Regions from separate parts of the Billgrantia sp. Q4P2 genome, predicted to be linked through region 2. Evidence: predicted binding sites of a transcription regulator. Region 2 holds the regulator's gene; the other holds the start of a gene.

Region 1 (9,732 bases), 100 kb from region 2:
CAGCACCTGAAAGAAGCCGTTACCGTTGATCGCCAGGTCGCGCGAGTTCTCGGTCTGTTCGAGCCCACCCTGCGTGTGCAGGCGCTCGGTAGCAACCGGGCGTACACCGGTACCAACCTGCATACCCGAAGGCAGGCGGTTCTGTACGTCGTTCTGGGCGCCGGGCTGACGCAGGTTCTGGTAAAGCAGGTCCTCGAACACCGCCCGCGAGCGCTTGAAGCCGTTGGTGCTGACGTTGGCCAGGTTGTTGGAGATGACGTCCAGCTTGACCTGCTGGGATTCCAGTCCGGTCTTGGCCGTCCACAGTGACTTGATCATGTTTTTTCCTCGACCCTGCGGGCCTCAGTCCTGAATAGAGAGCCTTCAGCCCTGGATAGAAAGCAGATTATTGGCCCGCTGGGCGTTTTCGTCCGCGGTGCTGATGACTTTCATCTGCATTTCGTAGCGCCGGGCGACATCGATCATGGCCACCATGGCCTCCACCGCGCTGACGTTGCTGCCTTCCAGCGCGCCACTGGTGAGGAGGGCTTCATCGTCGGCTTCCAGCGCCGCGACCTCCCCCTCGGCATTGGGCGGCATACGGAACAGGCCGTCGTCGCCGCGCAGCAGGTTCCGCTCCGGCGTGACCAGCTTGAGCCGGCCCACGTCGACCAGGGCTTCCGGCCCTTCCCCTTCGCCGATGGCGCTGAGGGTACCGTCGGCACCGATGGTCACGCTCGAGCCCAGTGGCACGATGATGGGGCCGCCTTCGCCGATTACCGGGCGGCCCACTACGGTCACCAGGCCATTGCCATCCACCTCGAGGTCACCGCGCCGGGTGTAGGCCTCGGTACCGTCGTCGGCCTGCACGGCGAGCCAGGCGTTACCCTGCAGGGCAACGTCCAGCTCACGGCCGGTGCGCGTGATCGGCCCGGGGCTGAAATCGCTGCCCGGGGTGGTGGCCGCTACCGAGACACGGGTCGGCAGAGCTCCGTCACCCTGCACTGGCACGGCGCGCATGGCATGCAGCTGGGCGCGAAAGCCGCTGGTAGAGACGTTGGACAGGTTATGACTGACCACCGCCTGCTGGTCCATGCTCTGCTTGGCCCCGCTCATGGCGGTATAGAGGATGCGGTCCATGATTCAGGCTCCGTCCCGGCTTAACGCAGGTTGATCGCGGTTTGCAGGAGTTCGTCCTGGGTCTTGATCGTTTGCGAGTTGGCCTGGTAGGCGCGCTGCGCCACGATCATGTTGACCAGCTCACGGGCCATGTCGACGTTGGAGGTCTCGACGGCGCCGGAGACGATACCACCCAGCAGACCGGTACCCGGGGCACCGATCAGCTCCTGGCCCGATTCGTTGGAGGCGCGCCATACGTTATCGCCGGCAGGCGTCAGGCCCTCGGGATTGCGGAAACTGACCAAGGAAATTTGACCGGCGGGGCGCGACTCCTCGTTGGAGTAGTTGCGCATGATCACGCCATCTTCGTTGATGGTGATGCCCACCAGGGTGCCGGAGGTGTAACCGTTCTGGGTCAGGCTGCTGACGGTGGAGGTGTTACCGAACTGGGTGGAACCGGCGAGATTGAGGTCGAACTCAAGATCCAACGGCTCACCATTGAAGAATTCATTAGTAGGAAACTGTATACCAGCAATCGCGCCGTTAGCCCCTACGTTGCCTCCGCCATGTACAAGCTTACCGTTGGCATCGAACTCCAACGTGTACGTAGTAGCAGTATCAGGAGTCGCCCCACCCAAGGCTTGTCCATCCAGCGTCATCTTGGCGGTCCACTCATTGGAACCGACCTTCTCGTAGTAGACCGAGATATTGCGTGGATTGCCCAGCGAGTCGTAGACGGTGAAGTTGTTCGAATAGTGGTAATCGATCGATACCGGATCGCCATTCACGTCACGGGCCTCGACTGTGCTCATGTCGTCGGAGCCCGGCTGCATGCGCGCATCCAGATTTAGCGTAGTGCCGACACGTGTCGTGGCACTGGCGGCCAGCTCCTCGGCGGAAACGTTCAGCGGCACCGGCTGGCCACCCACCTGCACCTGGCCGGCGGCATTGAGGCCATAGCCCATGATCTGAAAGCCCTGGGCGTTGATCAGGTTGCCTTCCGAGGTCATCGAGAGCTGGCCATTGCGCGAATAGACCACCTCGCCGCTGGTGTCCATGTAGCGAAAGAAGCCATTGCCGGCCACCGCCAGGTCCAGGTTGCGGTTGGTGGACTCGATGTTGCCTTCGTTGAAATTCTGCAACACCGCAGAGACCCGCGTACCCAGGCCGACCCGGGAATTGGCGAAGACGTCGGAAAACTGGACGTTGGAGCCCTTGAACCCCACGGTCTGGGAGTTGGCGATGTTGTTGCCGATCGCCCCCAGTTTCTGCGACTGGGAGTTCAGGCCGCTCAATGCTTGTGAAAAGCTCATGTTTCGTTCCTCTGCCTACCGGCTGTATTTGCCGCTATGCGCGGTTCTTTTAGTAAGCACTGCACGAATGCCTGCACGAGTGTATCGCTGCGTTGCGCGGTGCTCGGCTATTCGTACAGCACTTCCTTGATGCTGTGTTAATGGATGAAGAATCAGAGAATCTGCTTGACCTGGTCGAGGCCGACCTGACCATAGACGGCACCCAGGTCCAGCCTCACGCCACCGTTCTTGTCGGGCGGCGTCACACCGCCGACCACGGCGTAGTTGAGGGTGCTGGCATCCAGCGCCTTGTCGCCGCTGGTGGCCTCGATGCGCACGCGATAGGAGCCCGAGGCGGCTGCCTCCCCCTCGCTGGTGCGGCCATCCCAGGTGAACGATTCCACCCCGGCCTTGACCGGCCCGATGTCGTAGCGGTTGATCACCTGGCCACTGGCGTTGGTGATCACCACGCGCACGTTGTCGGCCGACTGGGGCAGCTCGATGCCGAACGGGGTGGTATGCAGCTCGCCATCATCGCCATGTTCGAGTAGTAGGCGATCGCCCGGCACCAGCACGCCCTGCCCGATCAGGGCGGTCGCCTGCAAGGTCTGGCCGGCGTTCATCTGGTCAGTGATACCCTTCAGGGTCTTGTTGAGATCCTCGATGCCGCTGACCGTATTGATCTGGGCCAGCTGCGTGGTCATCTCATGGTTATCCATGGGATTGAGCGGATCCTGATGCTGCATCTGGGCGATCAGCAGCGTCATGAAGTTGTTGCGCAGCTCGGCGGACTGGCTGGCATCGCGGGCGGAAGGGCCACCCTGGTTCAGGCGTGTAACGACGTTGGCGTCGATGGTGTTGGACATGACGATCAGCCCTCGCCCAGCGTTAGTGTCTTGAGCATCATTTGCTTGCTCGTGTTCATGACTTCGACGTTGGCCTGATAGGAGCGCGATGCCGAGATCATGTTGACCATTTCATGCACCGGCTCGACGTTGGGCATGGTTACGTAACCCTCCTCGTTGGCCAGCGGGTGCTCGGGGCGATACTCCATGCGCAGGGGCGAGGGGTCCTCAACCACTTCGCGTACACCGACACCGCCAATGCCGTGGCCACCCTGCAGGCGCGATTCGAACAGCACCTGCTTGGCCCGGTAGGCTTCGCCGTCCGGCCCGGCCACGCTGTCGGCGTTGGCCAGGTTGCTGGCGGTGACGTTCATACGCTGCGACTGGGCGCTCATGGCCGAGCCGGCGATATCGAACACGGAAAACATCGACATGGTAAGATCTCTCTCCGTCTGATCCGGTCTGTTATTCCGGCTGCATGGCGTTCTTCAGCCCCTGGATGCGGCTGTTCATGATGGTCAGCGCCGCCTGATAGCGCACTGAGTTGTCGGCAAACTGAGTACGCTCGCGATCCATGTCCACGGTATTGCCGTCCAGGCTCGGCTGGTCGGGAACGCGGTAGAGCAGCTCTTGGGAGGGCGCCGCCATGGCCTGGCCCGACAGGTGCCGCTCGGAGGTACGTGCGAGCGATAGCCCGCCGCCGGTCGTGCGCCCCTGCTCGACCGCCTTCTTCAGTTCACTGGCGAAATCGATGTCACGCGCCTTGTAGTTCGGCGTATCGGCATTGGCAATGTTGCTCGCCAGGATCTGGTGACGCTGCTGGCGCAGGCCCAGCGCCTGCTGGTGATAATTAAAGGCGGCCTCGAGCTGGTCGATCATGCCGGCACTCCCCGTCCAAACCCAGTGGATGACATGCGGAACTTCTTGAGGTTGAAGAATAGCGATGCCCCTGTCATTTCAATGGCAGGAACAGGCCGGTTTTCCTTGTTCATTTCCACTGTTTCAGCCTGGCGCGGCCAGCTAGAATCCTGCCATTACCCTCATGCTGGACGGCCTTGCCCCATGCGTTTGACCCGCCTCGCCCTGTTGCCACTGCTGTCGCTGGCCGGTTTGCTGGCGATACCGGCAGCCTCGGCCGATGACACCGAGCTGCTGCAAGTCGTGCACGGCTTCCTGCACGAGGAGGCCAGCGCGCTGGGCGACGAGCTCGTCATCGAACTGCATCCCCCGTCCGCCAGGCTGCCGGCCTGCGAATCTCCCCAGCCCTTTCTCACGCGCCCGGGCGAAGCCCCCCTTGGCCGCGTCTCCGTCGGCGTACGCTGCGGCAGCGACGGCCGCCAGGTACGCTACCTGCAGGCAGAAGTCGGCGTGATGGGTGAATATCCGGTACTCGGCGCCCCGCTTTCCCCAGGCGAGACCGTGCGCCGCGATCAACTGATCATGCACTCAGGCAACCTCGCCGAGTTGCCAAACCGAACCCTGCTCGACGTCGACGAGATCGTCGGCCAGATGGCGACGCGCGCCCTCGCCCCCGGCCAGCCGCTGCAGGCCCATCAGTTCCGCAGCCTGCCGCTGGTGGAGAGAAACCAACGCGTCGTGGTCGAGGCCAGGGGTACGGCATTTCGCGTTTTGCGAGAGGGACAAGCGTTGGAACCGGGAGGACTCGGCGACCGGATCCGGGTTCGCTTCGATAGCCGCGAAGTCGTGACGGCAGAGGTGGCCGGAGAGGGCGTCCTTGTCGTAGACTTCTGACACTGACCGCTGCGCGTTGACGCAAGCACACCAGGAATGGCACGCGCATGTCCGCCTGAGACACTTGCGCCCGCAAACAGGCCTAAAGTTATCCAGCGCGCTGCCGATAGCAGGTGAAAGCATCCGGTCATGAGGCCATTATCGTGAAGATCAACAGCCAGAATCCCCTGACTCGCCCGACGCAGACGACACCGCGCGAGGAGACTCAGCCAGTCAAGGGCGCCACCCCCTCAGGGCAGCAGGAGCCCGGCCCCTCGGCGGCCACCCATCTCAGCCATCAGGCTGCCGATACCTCGCGCGACGTCGATATGGCGCGGGTCGAAGAAATTCGGGAAGCCATTCGCGAGGGGCGGCTGGAAATCCGTGCCGACCGTATTGCCGATGCCCTGATCGAATCCCTGACAGCGGAGCGCGGTGGGGAATGAGCCTGGCGAAGCTTCTTCAGGAACAGCAGCAACGTCTGGACGGCGTCATTGGACTGCTCCAGCAGGAGCGCACCTTGCTGGCCGATGCGAAAATCGATGGCAACGTGCTCGGCGACATCGCCGCACGCAAGCAGGCGCTACTGGCGAAGCTGGAAGCCAGCGAAACCCTGCGTCAAAGCGTGCAGCAACGGCTGGGCTATGCCAGTGGAGCGGAAGGTGCACGTCAGGCGGCAGCCGACGCCGGCTGCGAACACGCCTGGACACATACCCTGGAGCTGACTCGTGAAGCTCAGCGCCTCAATGCACTGAACGGCAAGCTGGTGGAACTGCGCATGGAGCAGAACACACGCCTTCTGACGTTCATCCATGAAGCCGCGGAAAAGACCGTCTATCGCGCCAGCGGGCGCGTTGCCGCCCAATCGGGGCACATCAACGCCTCGGTTTAAGCCGCTCCCGGCCGCCTCTCTCGCACCCCTTCTTCCGCCCCGCCTTCACGAGTTCAGCGATTCAGCGATTCAGCGATTCAGCGATTCAGCGATTCAGCGATTCAGCGATTCAGCGCATTATTGCCGGCCGGCCAGTGAGGCCGGCCGATAGTGATAGTACGTGCTCGCTGCGCGCCAGCAAGGCAACGTCCTCGCAACCGCGCACCCCCTACCCGTTGTCGGGTCCGTTACCACAGGCTGTCGATCAGATCATCATCGCAGGTAGTGATCACCACGGTATTGCGCCCATCAGCCTTGGCCTTGTAGCTTGCCTCGTCGGCACGAGCGAGCACGACTTCGACGGATTCGTCGCCCTCCTGCAGCGCCGTGACCCCCATGCTGAGCGTGATGCTGTAGATCTTGCCCTCGTTGGTCACAGTGACCTCGGATACCGCGCGACGCAAGGATTCGGCGATCTCACCCGCCTGCTTGAGCGTGCAGCTGGGCAACAGGACCGCGAATTCATCCCCTCCCTGGCGTGCGACGTGGTCGCTGCGCCGCACTTCCCAGGCCACCACCTGAGCGACTCGCCGCAGCATTTCGTCACCCAGGGCATGGCCACCTTCATCGTTGATCGGCTTGAAGTGGTCGAGGTCGAACAGAATCAGCACCGAGGGCGTGCCGGTCTTGGAGTATTCCGCCAGCGCCTCTTCCAGGCGCCGCTCGAAGCCACGCCGATTGAGCAGCCCGGTCAGCGGGTCGTGCTCGGCCTCCCAGCGCTGGAGCGCCTCCTGCTGCCGCCGCTCGGTGATGTCCTTGACCATGCCCACGAATCCCAGCGACTGTTCATTGCCTAGCACTTGGCTGGCATGCACTTCGACCCAGAGCGTAGCACCGCCAGGATGGAGGAAACGCAGTTGGCGCACGAAGTCGCTGCCGGTCGCCAGGGTATGACGCCACATGTCTTCGGTGCCCTGCTTGTCGGCGGGGTGAATACGCTCCCACCACTCCCTGGCGCTATGCATCGCATCGAGCCCGAGCAGTTCGAGCAACGCCGGGTTCAAGTAGTTGAGGCGACCTTTCAGATCCGCCACGAACATGCCGATGGGTGTCGAACCCAATACCGCATCGAGAAATGCCTGGCGATCGCGCAAGTGTTCGAGCGCTGCCAGCCGCTCATGCTCCAGCCGGTTGAAGCTACTGGCCACCTGACGCAGCTCGTGCATGCTGGTAGAGAGTTCGAGGTAGCGCCTCTCACCCGCCCCGACCTGGGCGATCTGCCGCTCGAGCCGATGCAGGGGGCTCAGCAACCGCCTGACCAGCAAACGCATGGTGACCAGCATCATGATGGCCAGTACCAGCCAGGCCCACCACAGCCGCACCAGAAAATCGCCCAGCGGCACCCGGACCTGAGCCTGGGGCACCGCCACCTTGACGACCCAATCTGCCGGCCAGATCTGACGATACGACATGAGAATCGGGGGGCCGCCACCACTCTGGCTAACCGTCTCGCCTTGCCAGCCGTCCAGTGCGAGCTGCAGCGTCGCAGAGTCGTCGAAGGCTTCACTCAGGGTCACCGACGGCTGGCGCCGCGGATGAAAGAGCAGCTCACCCGCTGCGGTGAGTACCGACACGTAGCCATCCTCACCCAAGCGGATCCTCTCCAAACGACGGAACAGGCCACCGTGAGTAAGATTGATCATGCCGCCGACCAGGCCGGCAAAGCTTCCCTGCTCGTCGAAGCGAGGCACCAGCATGAGCACCAGGGAATCACCGCTCGCCCTGCCGATGAAGGGCTGGCTCACGTATGGCCATGGCGAATGACGAACCAAGCGGAAATATTCCGTGTCGGCAGTTTCGAGTCCCACTCGCCCCGGCACGACAGGCCAGTCCGCCACGACGCGACCGCCAGCGTCGGTCACCATCAGGCCCTCGAACCACTCCAGCAGCACCTGGTTGCTCGCCAACCGGGACGACAACTCTTCCATTTCCGCACCGCGCATGCTTTGCTCGAGCCGTTTCAGCGCACCCAGCCTCCCCTCGACCTGCTCGGCCAGGTCATCGGCGATCAGCTGCGATTCGTAGCGCAGATGAGCAAGATTGACTTCATCGACGAGCCCCTTGCCGAACTGCCAGGCCAGCACCAGTACGATGCCGACAATCACCAGCCAGGTCATGGCCAGCCCAGCAAGAAGACGACCTTGCAACGAGCAGAGTGAGCGAGCCAGGGACGCGATAGGTGCCATCACGTGCAAGAAGATTCCCCTTGATCGAGGTAAATAGCTTGTCAGTTCAGCTTTACAATAGGCACCGCCTTCCCATGGCAGCCCGCAAGGAAGCAGGAGAGCTACTTACGTTATCGGCACGCCCAAAGCGAACTTGAGACTTGGAAACACATCAAAGCATCTTACCCAACATCGCGTCGCCATCCCTCAACGGAAGAGAGCGCCAGGCTCAAGTCTTGGCGAGAAAGGACGATATAGACCCAATGACACGAATTTGACTTAACCGAAGCCGTTCCGATGACCCATAAAGGTAACCGCCCACCGGGCAAGCACGTGCAACTCCTTGCCCAGCATCCGGCTCGGCTGATTCAGCATGCCTTCGAGCAGAGCCAGACCGGCATGGTCATCACCGACGGTGAAGGACTCATCTTGAGAGTCAATGACGCCTTCTGCCGCATTGCCGGGAGCGATCGAACCGAAACGACCGGTTGGCCGATCGAGCATTTTTACGCGTCTCTACGCACCCCTTCGCACCTGCCGGCTACGGCGGGTACCACACAGGGCCTGGCCCGCTCCTGGCAGCAGGAAGTGCTTTGCCGCCGTGCCGATGGGGAGTCGGTACCGGTACTGATGACTGTCGACGCCCTGCTCGACGAGCACCAGCAGGCGCGTCATTTTCTGCATACCTTCGTACTATTCACTCCTGCCAATGGTGAAGTGCTCGACGATCGTCACTGGATACACATCGACCCCATGACCGGCCTGCCCAACTGGCTGCTGCTGCGGGATCGCCTGAATCACGCCCTGGCCCAGGCCGAGCGCACCGACACCACGCTCGCGCTGCTGTTCATCGATATCGATCGGTTCAAGGCCATCAACGATGCGGTAGGACATATCGAAGGCGATCGCATGCTGGGCGAACTGGCCCAACGCCTGCAGCGCGAGGTACGCAGCAAGGATACCCTGGCAAGGCTCGGCAGCGACCAGTTCGTGGTGCTGCTGGAAAAGGACGGGGCAGCCGAGTCGGCACAGCGGGTAGCGGAACGCTTGCAGGAAGCGCTGGAAGCGCCATTTACTTCCGGGGATCGCTACCTGCTGGTGACGGCATCGATCGGCATCGCGCTCTACCCCACCGATGCGCAGGACGTCGAGACACTGATAACGGCGGCGCGCAGCGCCATGTTCATCGCCCGCAAGAAGGGGCCCGGTCGCCTGGCCTTCGTCGATCGTCGACTGACGGCACGGCTCAAGGAGAAGCACCGGATCGAGAGCCTGCTCAGCGAAGCCATTCATATGCCGGATCAGCACTTCGTGCTGCACTACCAGCCAGAGTTCGATCGCCGTGATCTGCACTGCACCGGCATGGAAGCCGTACTGCGCTGGAAGCAGCCCAAGCGCTGGCAGCATTCACCCGGGCATTATCTCGACATGATCGCCCGCCAGGGGCTCGGCGTACGCCTCAACCGCTGGATGATCAAGACGGCGGTCGCCGATCATCGCCAGTGGCACGACACCGGCTCCCCTCTGGGCAAGCTGTCGGTTTCCATCCACCTGTGCGAAGCGCATCTGGCGCATGACACCTTCGATCGCCGGCCGCTGGACCACTTCCTGCGGCATCAGGAAATGAACTCCTTCGAATGGCTGACGCTCAAGGTTCCCGCCCAGGGCCT
Region 2 (9,732 bases):
CTCCAGCTCGCCGCTCTGGTGCATCTCGCCGACGATGTCGCAGCCACCCACCAGCTCGCCTTCCACCCACAGTTGGGGGAAAGTGGGCCAGTTGGCATACTTCGGCAGCTCGGCGCGGATGTCGGGGTTGTCCAGCACGTTGACGAAGGCGAAGCGCTCGCCACAGGCCATCAGGGCCTGCACGGTCTGGGCGGAGAAGCCGCACTGCGGCAACTGAGGAGTGCCCTTCATGTAGATCAGGATGGGGTTCTCACTGATCTGGCGCTGAATGTTCTCGATGGTGGTGCTCATGTGCGCTCCTGTTGGAAAGAAGTGGTGCCGAGGTTGTCGGATAATACCCGAGTGCAATACTCAGCCTTTAGCTCATGGCCCCATTCTACTGATGACGAGCGAATTGCGCATCCCCCGCAGGCTGGCTAGGATGGTGGTTTTTTCGCGCGGAGAGATCGCCATGGCGACACGCCATTTCCTGACCCTGCTGGACCTGAGCCCCGAAGAGCTGCACTACCTGATCCAGCGCGCCATCACGATCAAGAACCGCCTGCGTGCCCAGGGGCCGACCTACGCCCCGTTCACCAATCGCACGCTGGCCATGATCTTCGAGAAATCCTCGACGCGCACCCGGGTCTCGTTCGAAACGGCCATGGCCCAATTCGGCGGTCATGCACTGTTTCTCTCCCCGCGGGATACCCAGCTCGGGCGCGGCGAGCCGATCGAGGATACCGCGAGGGTGCTGGCAGAGATGGTCGACATCGTCATGATCCGCACCTTCTCTCATGCCGGCCTCGAAACCTATGCGGGCGCCAGCTCGGTGCCGGTGATCAATGCCCTGAGCGACGACTATCACCCCTGCCAGCTGCTGGCCGACGTGATGACCTGGACCGAGCTGCGCGGCAGCGTGTGCGGTCGCACGGCAGTCTGGATCGGCGATGGCAACAACATGTGCCACTCGTGGATCAACGCCGCGCGCCAGTTCGACTTCCAGCTGCGCGTATGCTGCCCCGAGGGCTACGAGCCACGCCAGGACATTCTCGACGCCGCCGGCGATCGAGTCACCCTGCTGCACGATCCCGCCGAGGCCGTGGTCGGAGCCGACCTGGTCACTACCGATGTGTGGGCCTCGATGGGTCAGGAGGAGGAGCAAGCCAAGCGCGAGGCCGATTTCGCCGGCTTCCAGGTCAGCGAGGCCATGCTGGACCGCGCCAAACCCGACGTCGTGTTCCTGCACTGCCTGCCTGCGCATCGCGGTGAAGAGATCAGCGAAACCCTGCTCGACGACCCACGCGCGGTGGTATGGCAGGAAGCCGGCAACCGGCTGCACGCCCAGAAGGCGCTGATCGAGTTCCTGCTGCTGGGTCGCGTCGACCACTGACTTTTCAGCCTCTCTAGACTGCCTGCACCGCCGAGACTGCGCTTTCGGCGGTGCAGGATGCCCCGGTGTCGCCCATGCAGCAACTTGCCTACGGACTCAGGGGCTGCCAAGGGATGAGACTAGCCGCCCGCCACTTCCTGGTGCAGGAGAAGTTCGACACGGCGATTGATGGCGCGCCCCTCCGCCGTATCATTGCTTTCCAACGGGCGCGTCTCGGCGTAACCCACCGCTCGTAGCCGCTCGGCCGGCAAACCCAGCTCGGACAGGTAGCGCAATACGGCAATGGCACGCCCGGAGGAGAGTTCCCAGTTGGAGGGGAAACGGGCGGTAGCAATGGGAATGCTGTCGGTGTGGCCTTCCACGGAGATGTCGCCCTCGAATGTCGCGAGGGCTTCACGCAACCGGCCCAACACCTCACGCCCCTGCCCGGTGAGCATCGCCTGGCCGCTATCGAACAGCAGGTTGTCGTCGATACGCAGGGTAATGCCCTGCTGCCCCTCGGTCACGCTCACGCCTTCGATGTTGAGCCCGGGGAAGCGCGGCTGCAGACCATCATGGCGCGGCTTGATACCCGAACCCGCCACCATGCGTGCCGCAGCCTCGGCCTGCGGAGTGACGAGCGCACTGTCCTCACCGCCATGGCGGCTGCCCTTGACGGCCAGGCCATTGCCAGCCAGCGAGAGCAGCAGAACGAACAGCGTGATGAGCAGGGTCAACACGTCCAGGTAGCTCACCAGCCAACCCTCGCCATCGGCTGCATCGACCACCGGAGGGTGCAGCATGTCGCGTGTGCTGCGATCAAGCATTTTGTGCCTGTCCGTCGGGGTCGTCGCGCCTGGCCACTTCCGGGTCGCGAATCTCGTCGTGATAGTTGACGACGAAGGAGTGGAGGGTTTCCTCAATGAAGGAAGGCAGTCGGCGCTTGGTAATCAGCGATATTCCCTCGAGCACCATGTTCATGGCGATCAACCGCTCTTCCGTGCGCCGTTCGAGCTTAACGGCGATCGGCTTGAATACCAGGTTGGCCAGCAGAATGCCGTAGAAGGTGGTCAGCAGCGCCACCGCCATGCGCGGGCCGATGACATGCAGATCGCCCGACTCCATCACCTCCAGCATGTTGACCAGCCCCACCAGGGTACCGATCATGCCGAAGGCCGGGGCATACGTCGCCATGGTGCGGAAGATCTGCGCCTCGGCGTGCTCGCGTGCCTTGAGCCGGGCGATGCGCCAGCGCAGCAGGTCGAAGATCTCCTCTTCCTTGGTATTGGCGATGACCAGTTGGATGCCGGTGCGCAGGAAGGGGTTGCGCGCCTTTTCCAGCGCCGCCTCCACGGCCCGTACGTCGCCCTTGAACCACAGCCGCGAGATATCCACCAGTTCCTTGATATCGTCGCGCATATAGGTATTCTCGCGGCGAAAGACCAGGCCCACCAGACGCACCACCCGCAGGACTTCCTTGAGCGGATAGCTGATGAAGGTGGCCGCCATGGTTCCGGCCAGCACGATGGCAAGGCCCGGCAGGTTGATGAAGCTCTGCGGCGACTCGGCGGTAAAGAACAGCACGCTGACCAGCAGGACGATACTGGCGAACATGCCGATAATGGTGGATGGATTCATGCAAGCTCCTGAAAACACGGGGCAACGAGTCTAATGGGAAATATCGGCGGAGAACAAAAGCACTTTAGCGGTGCCTGGAAAAAGCCTGCGTTGAGTTGACCCAGGTCAAGCTTTTCAGGCCACGCTAAAGTTTTCTTGCTTCCGGCCGATACAGCTAAAGTTTTCTTTCTTCCAGCCGATACAATAGTCGTGATGTCCTTGTCGGAAGCGGTAGGCTCGACGCCTGCATCTTGCCCACGAGCGATTCCTGTGACGGCCATGACGCGCAGGAAGAGGATCAACTGGCCGATACCGACCAGACAGGAGTAGCCATGCATCGATGCGCCGAGAAGGAAGGACACTGCGAACGCTGCGAGGGACCATTGCCGTTCGCGTTCACCATGGCCTTCCAACCAATCGTCGACCTCGCCTCGGCCAGCATTACCACCTACGAGGCGCTGGTGAGAGGCCCGGCTGGCGAATCCGCGGCCAGCATCCTGGCTCAGGTCACGCCTCGCCTGCTCTATCGCTTCGACCAGGCCTGCCGGATCCGCGCCATCGAACTCGCCAGCCATCTCGGCATGCGCGAGAACCTGTCGATCAACTTCCTGCCCAATGCGGTCTACGAGCCCATGGCCTGTATCCAGGCGACGCTGGCGATATCCGAACAGGTCGGCTGGCCTCCCCAGCGGCTGGTGTTCGAGGTGACCGAGAGCGAAAAGGTGCAGGACCAGCAGCATCTGCGCAACATCATACAGGCCTATCGCAATACGGGCTTCGTGACTGCGCTGGATGACTTCGGCAATGGCTTCGCCAACCTCGACCTGCTGGTGGAGCTGCACCCCGACCGGCTCAAGATCGACCGCACCCTGGTGATGAACTGCGACAGCGATTCGCGCCGCCAGGCAATACTGCGTGCCATCGTCGCCCTGGCTCAGGAGCTTGGCTTCGACCTGGTGGCGGAAGGCGTGGAGACCCGCGCGGAAGCGCTGTGGTTGGCCCGCAGCGGTATTCCCCAGCAGCAGGGCTTCTTCTATGCCCGCCCCAGCCTCGAGAGCCTGACCCATGGTCTGGAGCCGTCTCTGGTGGCGTTGCGCCGGGCCATCTAGAAAAAGCGGTTCGATCACGATCACGACGGCCTGAACGTTGAGATTATTCCGAGTGCATCACACTCAGCAGGGAGCCAAGCAGCATGCCTGAACAAAAGGATCACGGTCCTTTCTCCATCGCCCTTCATCCGATACACGATGCCAGCCATCACCACGTAGCGGATCGACTGGTCTATGGCCGGCACACCGATGACGAAGCCGATGACATCATGGCCGCCACGGCCAGGGCGCTGACCAGCGCCGTCTACGAACTCGGCGACAGTGACCTGCTGGGCAACCGTACGCTGTTCATCGACCTCCCGCTGGAATGGCTCGAGCGTCCTGAACTGCTGCCCACTCCGGCGCCCAGGCTGGCACTTGGTATCGCCGAGGCGCATACGGTCGACGCCGAATTGCTCGAACGCCTGGACGACATTCGCGAACGCGGCTACCGAGTCATCGTGCCGACCCGCCTGCTGAAGCAGGACCTCGAGGCGATGCTCGATCGCAGCGACATCATCGTGCTCTCTTCTCCACGCGATCTCGATGACAAGACGCTGGAACGACTCCCCGCTCGCAACGTCAAGTTGCTGGTCGAGAACCTCGACAGCCGGGAAGAGCTGGTGCGCTACCAAGCGATGGGCTGTGACTACTACCACGGGCATTATCTCGCCAAGCCCAGCTTCATTGCGTCGGCACCACGCGGGCGCCATGGCAACCGTGCCGCCCAGATTCGACTGATCCGCGCGCTTTACGAAGACAATAACGACTTCAACCGGCTCCATGAGCTGGTGGTCCAGGTGCCGCACCTGCACGTGGCCATTCTGCGCCGGGCCAACTCGAGCTATTTCCATCGCGGCGGCAAGGAAGTCGACCTGCATCGCGCGGTACAGATCCTGGGGCTGATCGAGCTGCGCCGGCTGATCCTGACCCTGACCCTCGCCAGCCTGCAGCCTTCGTCGCGCATCGTGTTGCGCATGGCACTGACCCGCGCCTTCATGTGCCGCAACCTGGCGGCCCCCTTCCCAGCTCTCGACTCCGAGGATGCCTTCACCACCGGTTTGTTCTCGATGATGGATGCTCTGCTCGAAGAGGACCGCCATACCTTGCTCGAACACCTGCCTCTGGGCCAGCCGATCATCGACGCCCTGAAGTACCGGGCAGGTCCCCTCGGCGCCGTGCTGATCCTGTGCGAGAACCATGAGCAGCAGGTCAAGGAAGCAAGCGACGATCTGCCCCCCGACCAGCTCCACAGCTGCTACATGAATGCGCTGGAAAGCACCAAGGCACTGATGAACAACCTTTAATCGTGGTCGGACAGGCGCGCCCTGAGCCGGCTTACCGCCTGGCTATGCAGCTGGCAGACCCGCGATTCGGTAACGCCAAGCACGACGCCGATCTCCTTGAGGTTGAGTTCCTCCTGGTAGTACAACGCCATCAGCAGCTTCTCACGCTCGGGAAGCGCCTCGATGCCCTCGGCCAACTGCCGACGCTTTTCTTCGTCAATGAGCAGGCGGTAGGGGGTGTCGATCGACACATCCTCGATCCCGGGTTCGATACCCTCGGCCATCAGCGCCTCGAAGGGCAGCAGATGCCCACTGTTGGTATCGTTGAGCAGTTGCCGGTATTCCTCCAACTCCATGTCGAGTTCGGCGGCGATTTCGGTCTCTTCGGCGGGCCGCCCAAGCGTTTGCTCCAGGCATCGCACGGCCTCATCGACCGCCCGGGCGTTACGCCGTACGCTGCGCGGCAACCAGTCCCGACTGCGCAACTCGTCGAGCATGGCACCGCGGATGCGCTGGCTGGCGAAGGTAGCGAAGCTGGCCCCCTGGGTCGAATCGAAGCGGCCCATTGCTTCGAGCAGCCCCACCGTGCCGGCCTGGATCAGGTCGTCGAGTTCGATGCTCGCCGGTAGTCGAACCTGCATGGAAAGCGCCTGACGCCTCACCAGCGGCAGGTACTCATCCAGCAGGTCTGCCTGTTCGATCTTGCCTCGTGCTGTGTACATGCGCTCGCTCTCACGGCTGACGATTCCCTCGAGCGTCGATTCGGTCGCTCGACGGGTCAGGGACGTTGCAGATGCTCATGGTTGACGATCACCTGCAGCCCTTGCAGGGTCGCGGCACGCTGTCGGCGATCCTGCAGTGAAAACTGAAAATACAGTGGCGTATCGGCCGGCAGTCCCAGCATGACGTCGGTCTGCCCACGCGGCCCCGGCAGCCGCACGCAGTCTCCCGGGTGGCAAAGCCAGGCATCCACCTCGCTGCCAGCCGGCGGCTGATACTGCCAAGCGACCCGCCCCATCACCTGGCCGCGGGCCAACTCGGGCGTGGGTGGCAGCAAGGCAGCGGATGACATCGGTCGCTCGGCCATGGCCACCCGCAGCGAAGGAGCGGTGGCCACCCAGCTACCGGCGGCATGGGCGATACCCACCCACCATCCACAGAGTGCGATACCCGCAAACCAGGGACTCCTTCGACGTATCATCGCGCCAATACCAGTAGCTCGATGCCGAAATAAGCCTCCGCCACATACTGCAGATTGGACAATAGCCCCTGACGCCCCATCCCCGGTGGATGCACGGCTATCATGCGCTGCGGGCCACCCTGCTCGGCGATCTGCTTGAGCAGGCGATAGCCGCGACGGAAGGCTTCCAGGTCATCATCCACCCACAGTGCCCAATGGGCCTGCTGTGCGGCCAGCACCGGCAGGTGCGGGCTGCCGACGGGCAGGGCGACGATGCGCCAGTCGCGCGGGTCGCCGACCCAGCGCCGCCCTTCGCTCGCCCAGCTTTCCAGCAGCTCGGTCACCTTGGCGGTGTGCCGTTCGGCGGTACCCGGCAACCCCAACACCATCAACGTCACGTCCTTGGCGGTACCTGTCGGGCGCGACGGTGTTACGGCGGCGCTCAGGGGGGCTGGCTTGGCCGCCCGGGCGGCCGCCTGCGGCCTTGCTCCACTGCCGCCCGCGGGAGCAGCCAGCTCGACCAGCATTTCGGCCACGTGTGTCGGGCAATCCTGCGCCCCTGAATTCGCCCATTGGCGCAGTCCTGCGGCCTGGTCCCATCCCATCTAGCCTGTCTCCCTTTCACCGAGACCAAGGTGGCGAATGGTATCGCGCACCATGAAGAGTTGTACCAACGACTCGAGCAGTGCGACGTCGCGACGGCGTCGACGACCTCCACCAAGCCCCAGCAGCTCCGCCCGCAGATCCATCGCCACCTCGTCCTCGGCAAGGTCCAGGTGGGCCGCTACCGTTGCCAGGCCACTGGCCATCAACAGGCGCAGGTCGGCACGAAGCTCCCCAAGCTCAGCCGGGTCCAGGCGCTGCCAGGCACGGCGGGCAAGCTGCGGCAGCACGTCTCCCTGCAGCAGCGTAAGCAGCAACGGCTTGGGTTCGCCACCCAACCGCGCCGGGGCAATCCAATAGCGCTTGCCCAGAAGCTTGCCGCTTTCCTCGTCGCGAACCTCACCGAGCCAAGCCCATGCGGAGAAGCTTTCCTGGTCGCGCCGACTGCCCTTGAAGGTCACATTGACGGGCAGCGTGGAAAGGCTGAGTCGGCCTGGCGCACCGCGGAAACGGCAGCGCAGGTCGCCAACGCCTTCGCCAACGCCTTCGAGGGATGCCAGGGTTCGGCGCTCGCCGGCGTGTTCGACACGCTGGCTGCCGCGCACCTGGCTGCACCAGCTCGATGCCTGGCGCTCCAGCCAATCACCGGCCTCGCCATCGGGCATTCCGTTCAATAGATGCATGCCGGGGACGTGTCGTTCCAGCGCCGCCTGCAAACGTGCCTGCTGGCCTGCCACCTGGCGATGCTGCAGCAGCGGCAGCGCCAACCAGGTGCCCTCGGGGCTAAGTGCCACATCGGGCATCGACCAGCTCTCGCCCGGGACACGGCGGCGTTCGCTCCACATCATGCCCCGCACCTGGCCGGACCGGGGATAGTCCTCCAGCAGCCTCTCCAGGCGCTGCTGCTGGATGGATAACGGCAACCCCAGCAGGTTCCACACCTCCTCGAGGCGATCAAAACCAGGTAGGCGCTGGCGCAGCGCCTGGAGCACGGTGGCCAGGCGACGCCCCTGCCCCATCAGGTTGCCGGCATTTCGCATGGCCGGTTCCACCGCCTGTCGCGCGACCGGCCTTGCCAGCGGCGCGCGGTCGGCCAGGGCTTGCTCGATCAAGGCGCCGGGCTCGGCGAGCGCCATGTCCTCGGGTACGCGCTGGCCATGCGAGACGAACAGCAGACGCAGCCCATGGCGCATGACGATATCGAGCACGGGCGCCAGCCGCCCAGCCTCGTCCTGTTTGGTAATGATGCAATCGCGCAGCTCGCCACCAGCCGCCTGGGCCGCCTGGCGATAGCGCACCACCACCTCCTCCAGGGTCTCCGGCTGACTGGCGGCATTGAGCAGCAGCACCAGGCGCACCGGCGAATCGCCACCATGCAGATGACTGACCTGCTCGATCACGCGGTGATCGCGCTGGCTCATGCCAACCGTATCGATGATGATCCAGGACTTGCCCTTCATGCGCTCCAGCAGGTCCGATACCGGCTGGTCGGCGTTGAGCGCGTACATCGGTACGTCTAGCAACCGGGAATAGATGCGCAGCTGCTCATGAGCACCGATACGGAAGCTGTCGGTGGTCACCAGCGCTACCGGGCGGGTACCGTGGCGCATGACGTAGCGTGCCGCCAGCTTGGCCGTCGTGGTGGTCTTGCCCACCCCGGTGGGCCCGATCAACGCCACGATGCCGGTACGATCCATGAAGGCGGCCTCATCGTCCAGGCCGCTCAACCGTTTGGCCAGCTGGCGTGCCAGCCAGGCCAGGGCACGCTCGTCCAGCACAGCAGTCACCGCCAACTCTTCGGGCAATGCCGAGACCACCTCTTCGGCTAGCGCCGGGCCAAAACCGGCCTCCAGCAGCGTCTGCACGAGCTGTTCCCCGAGCGTACCGAGCGATTCCGGTTGGCTACGCTCGCGCGTGAGCAGAGCGCGCATGTCGCGCATCTCCTCGAGCAGCCTGGCACTCATGGCCTCGAAGGCCTGGGCCGGGTCCGGGCTCGCCGGCATGGCGGGCGCAGCCGGGGCCGGGCGACTCGGTTCGGCAGGTCGTGGCGTGGATTCGGCGATGCCGGCATCGCTATCCGTCGCAGCCGACTCGGCCATGGCCAGTATCTCGACACCCTGCTCGGTGTGCCGATTGGCCAGGATCAGGGCCTCGTCGCCCAGCGCAGCGCGCACCTGGCGCATGGCCTCACGACTGTTGACACCCACGAAACGCATGACACTCATCGCTTATCGGCCTCCTACCAGCGTCACGATACGCAGCGTTCGATCATCGGGTATTTCCGCCTGCGACATGACCACCAGATGGCGCATGCGCCGGCGCAGGAAACGCGCCAGCAGCGGACGCAGGCTGTGTTGAACGACCAATACCGGCGGCTCGCCGCTCGCCTCGTGCCGCTCCACCGCCTCCTCGGTCTGGCGCATCAAGGTCTCGGCGAGCCCGGGCTCGAGCGCCCCATTGCCATTCATCGCCTGCATCAGGACCTGCTCGAGCTGGGCATCCAGGCCGATAACGTTCAGCGTATCGCGTCCGGGGAACCACTGCTGGGTAATCGTCCGCCCCAGCATGATCCGTACCAGTGCCGTCAGCTCGTTGGCATCCTGTTGC

What was found. Region 2 encodes FliA, which starts transcription of late flagellar genes. Its sites were predicted from a motif close to CTAAAGTTNNNNNNNNNNCNGCCGATA; they were not measured.
Region 1: the regulator FliA is predicted to act here: its motif matches at 5,070-5,096, upstream of flgM (flagellar biosynthesis anti-sigma factor FlgM).

The regions. Positions count from the first base shown of each region.
Region 1 is NZ_JBRBAI010000002.1:143,353-153,084, forward strand. It holds gene flgG (flagellar basal-body rod protein FlgG) at 1-318, opposite strand, end outside; gene ACUY1T_RS03480 (flagellar basal body rod protein FlgF) at 364-1,119, opposite strand; gene flgE (flagellar hook protein FlgE) at 1,140-2,411, opposite strand; gene flgD (flagellar hook assembly protein FlgD) at 2,564-3,256, opposite strand; gene flgC (flagellar basal body rod protein FlgC) at 3,262-3,669, opposite strand; gene flgB (flagellar basal body rod protein FlgB) at 3,701-4,114, opposite strand; gene flgA (flagellar basal body P-ring formation chaperone FlgA) at 4,298-4,987, shown strand; gene flgM (flagellar biosynthesis anti-sigma factor FlgM) at 5,131-5,412, shown strand; gene ACUY1T_RS03515 (flagella synthesis protein FlgN) at 5,409-5,858, shown strand; gene ACUY1T_RS03520 (diguanylate cyclase) at 6,086-8,083, opposite strand; gene ACUY1T_RS03525 (putative bifunctional diguanylate cyclase/phosphodiesterase) at 8,360-9,732, shown strand, end outside.
Region 2 is NZ_JBRBAI010000002.1:39,718-49,449, forward strand. It holds gene ACUY1T_RS03045 (Grx4 family monothiol glutaredoxin) at 1-291, opposite strand, end outside; gene argF (ornithine carbamoyltransferase) at 452-1,372, shown strand; gene ACUY1T_RS03055 (OmpA/MotB family protein) at 1,492-2,178, opposite strand; gene ACUY1T_RS03060 (motility protein A) at 2,171-2,989, opposite strand; gene ACUY1T_RS03065 (hypothetical protein) at 2,986-3,306, opposite strand; gene ACUY1T_RS03070 (EAL domain-containing protein) at 3,301-4,077, shown strand; gene ACUY1T_RS03075 (EAL and HDOD domain-containing protein) at 4,161-5,363, shown strand; gene ACUY1T_RS03080 (RNA polymerase sigma factor FliA) at 5,360-6,064, opposite strand; gene ACUY1T_RS03085 (flagellar protein FlhE) at 6,121-6,543, opposite strand; gene ACUY1T_RS03090 (hypothetical protein) at 6,540-7,127, opposite strand; gene flhF (flagellar biosynthesis protein FlhF) at 7,128-9,350, opposite strand; gene flhA (flagellar biosynthesis protein FlhA) at 9,354-9,732, opposite strand, start outside.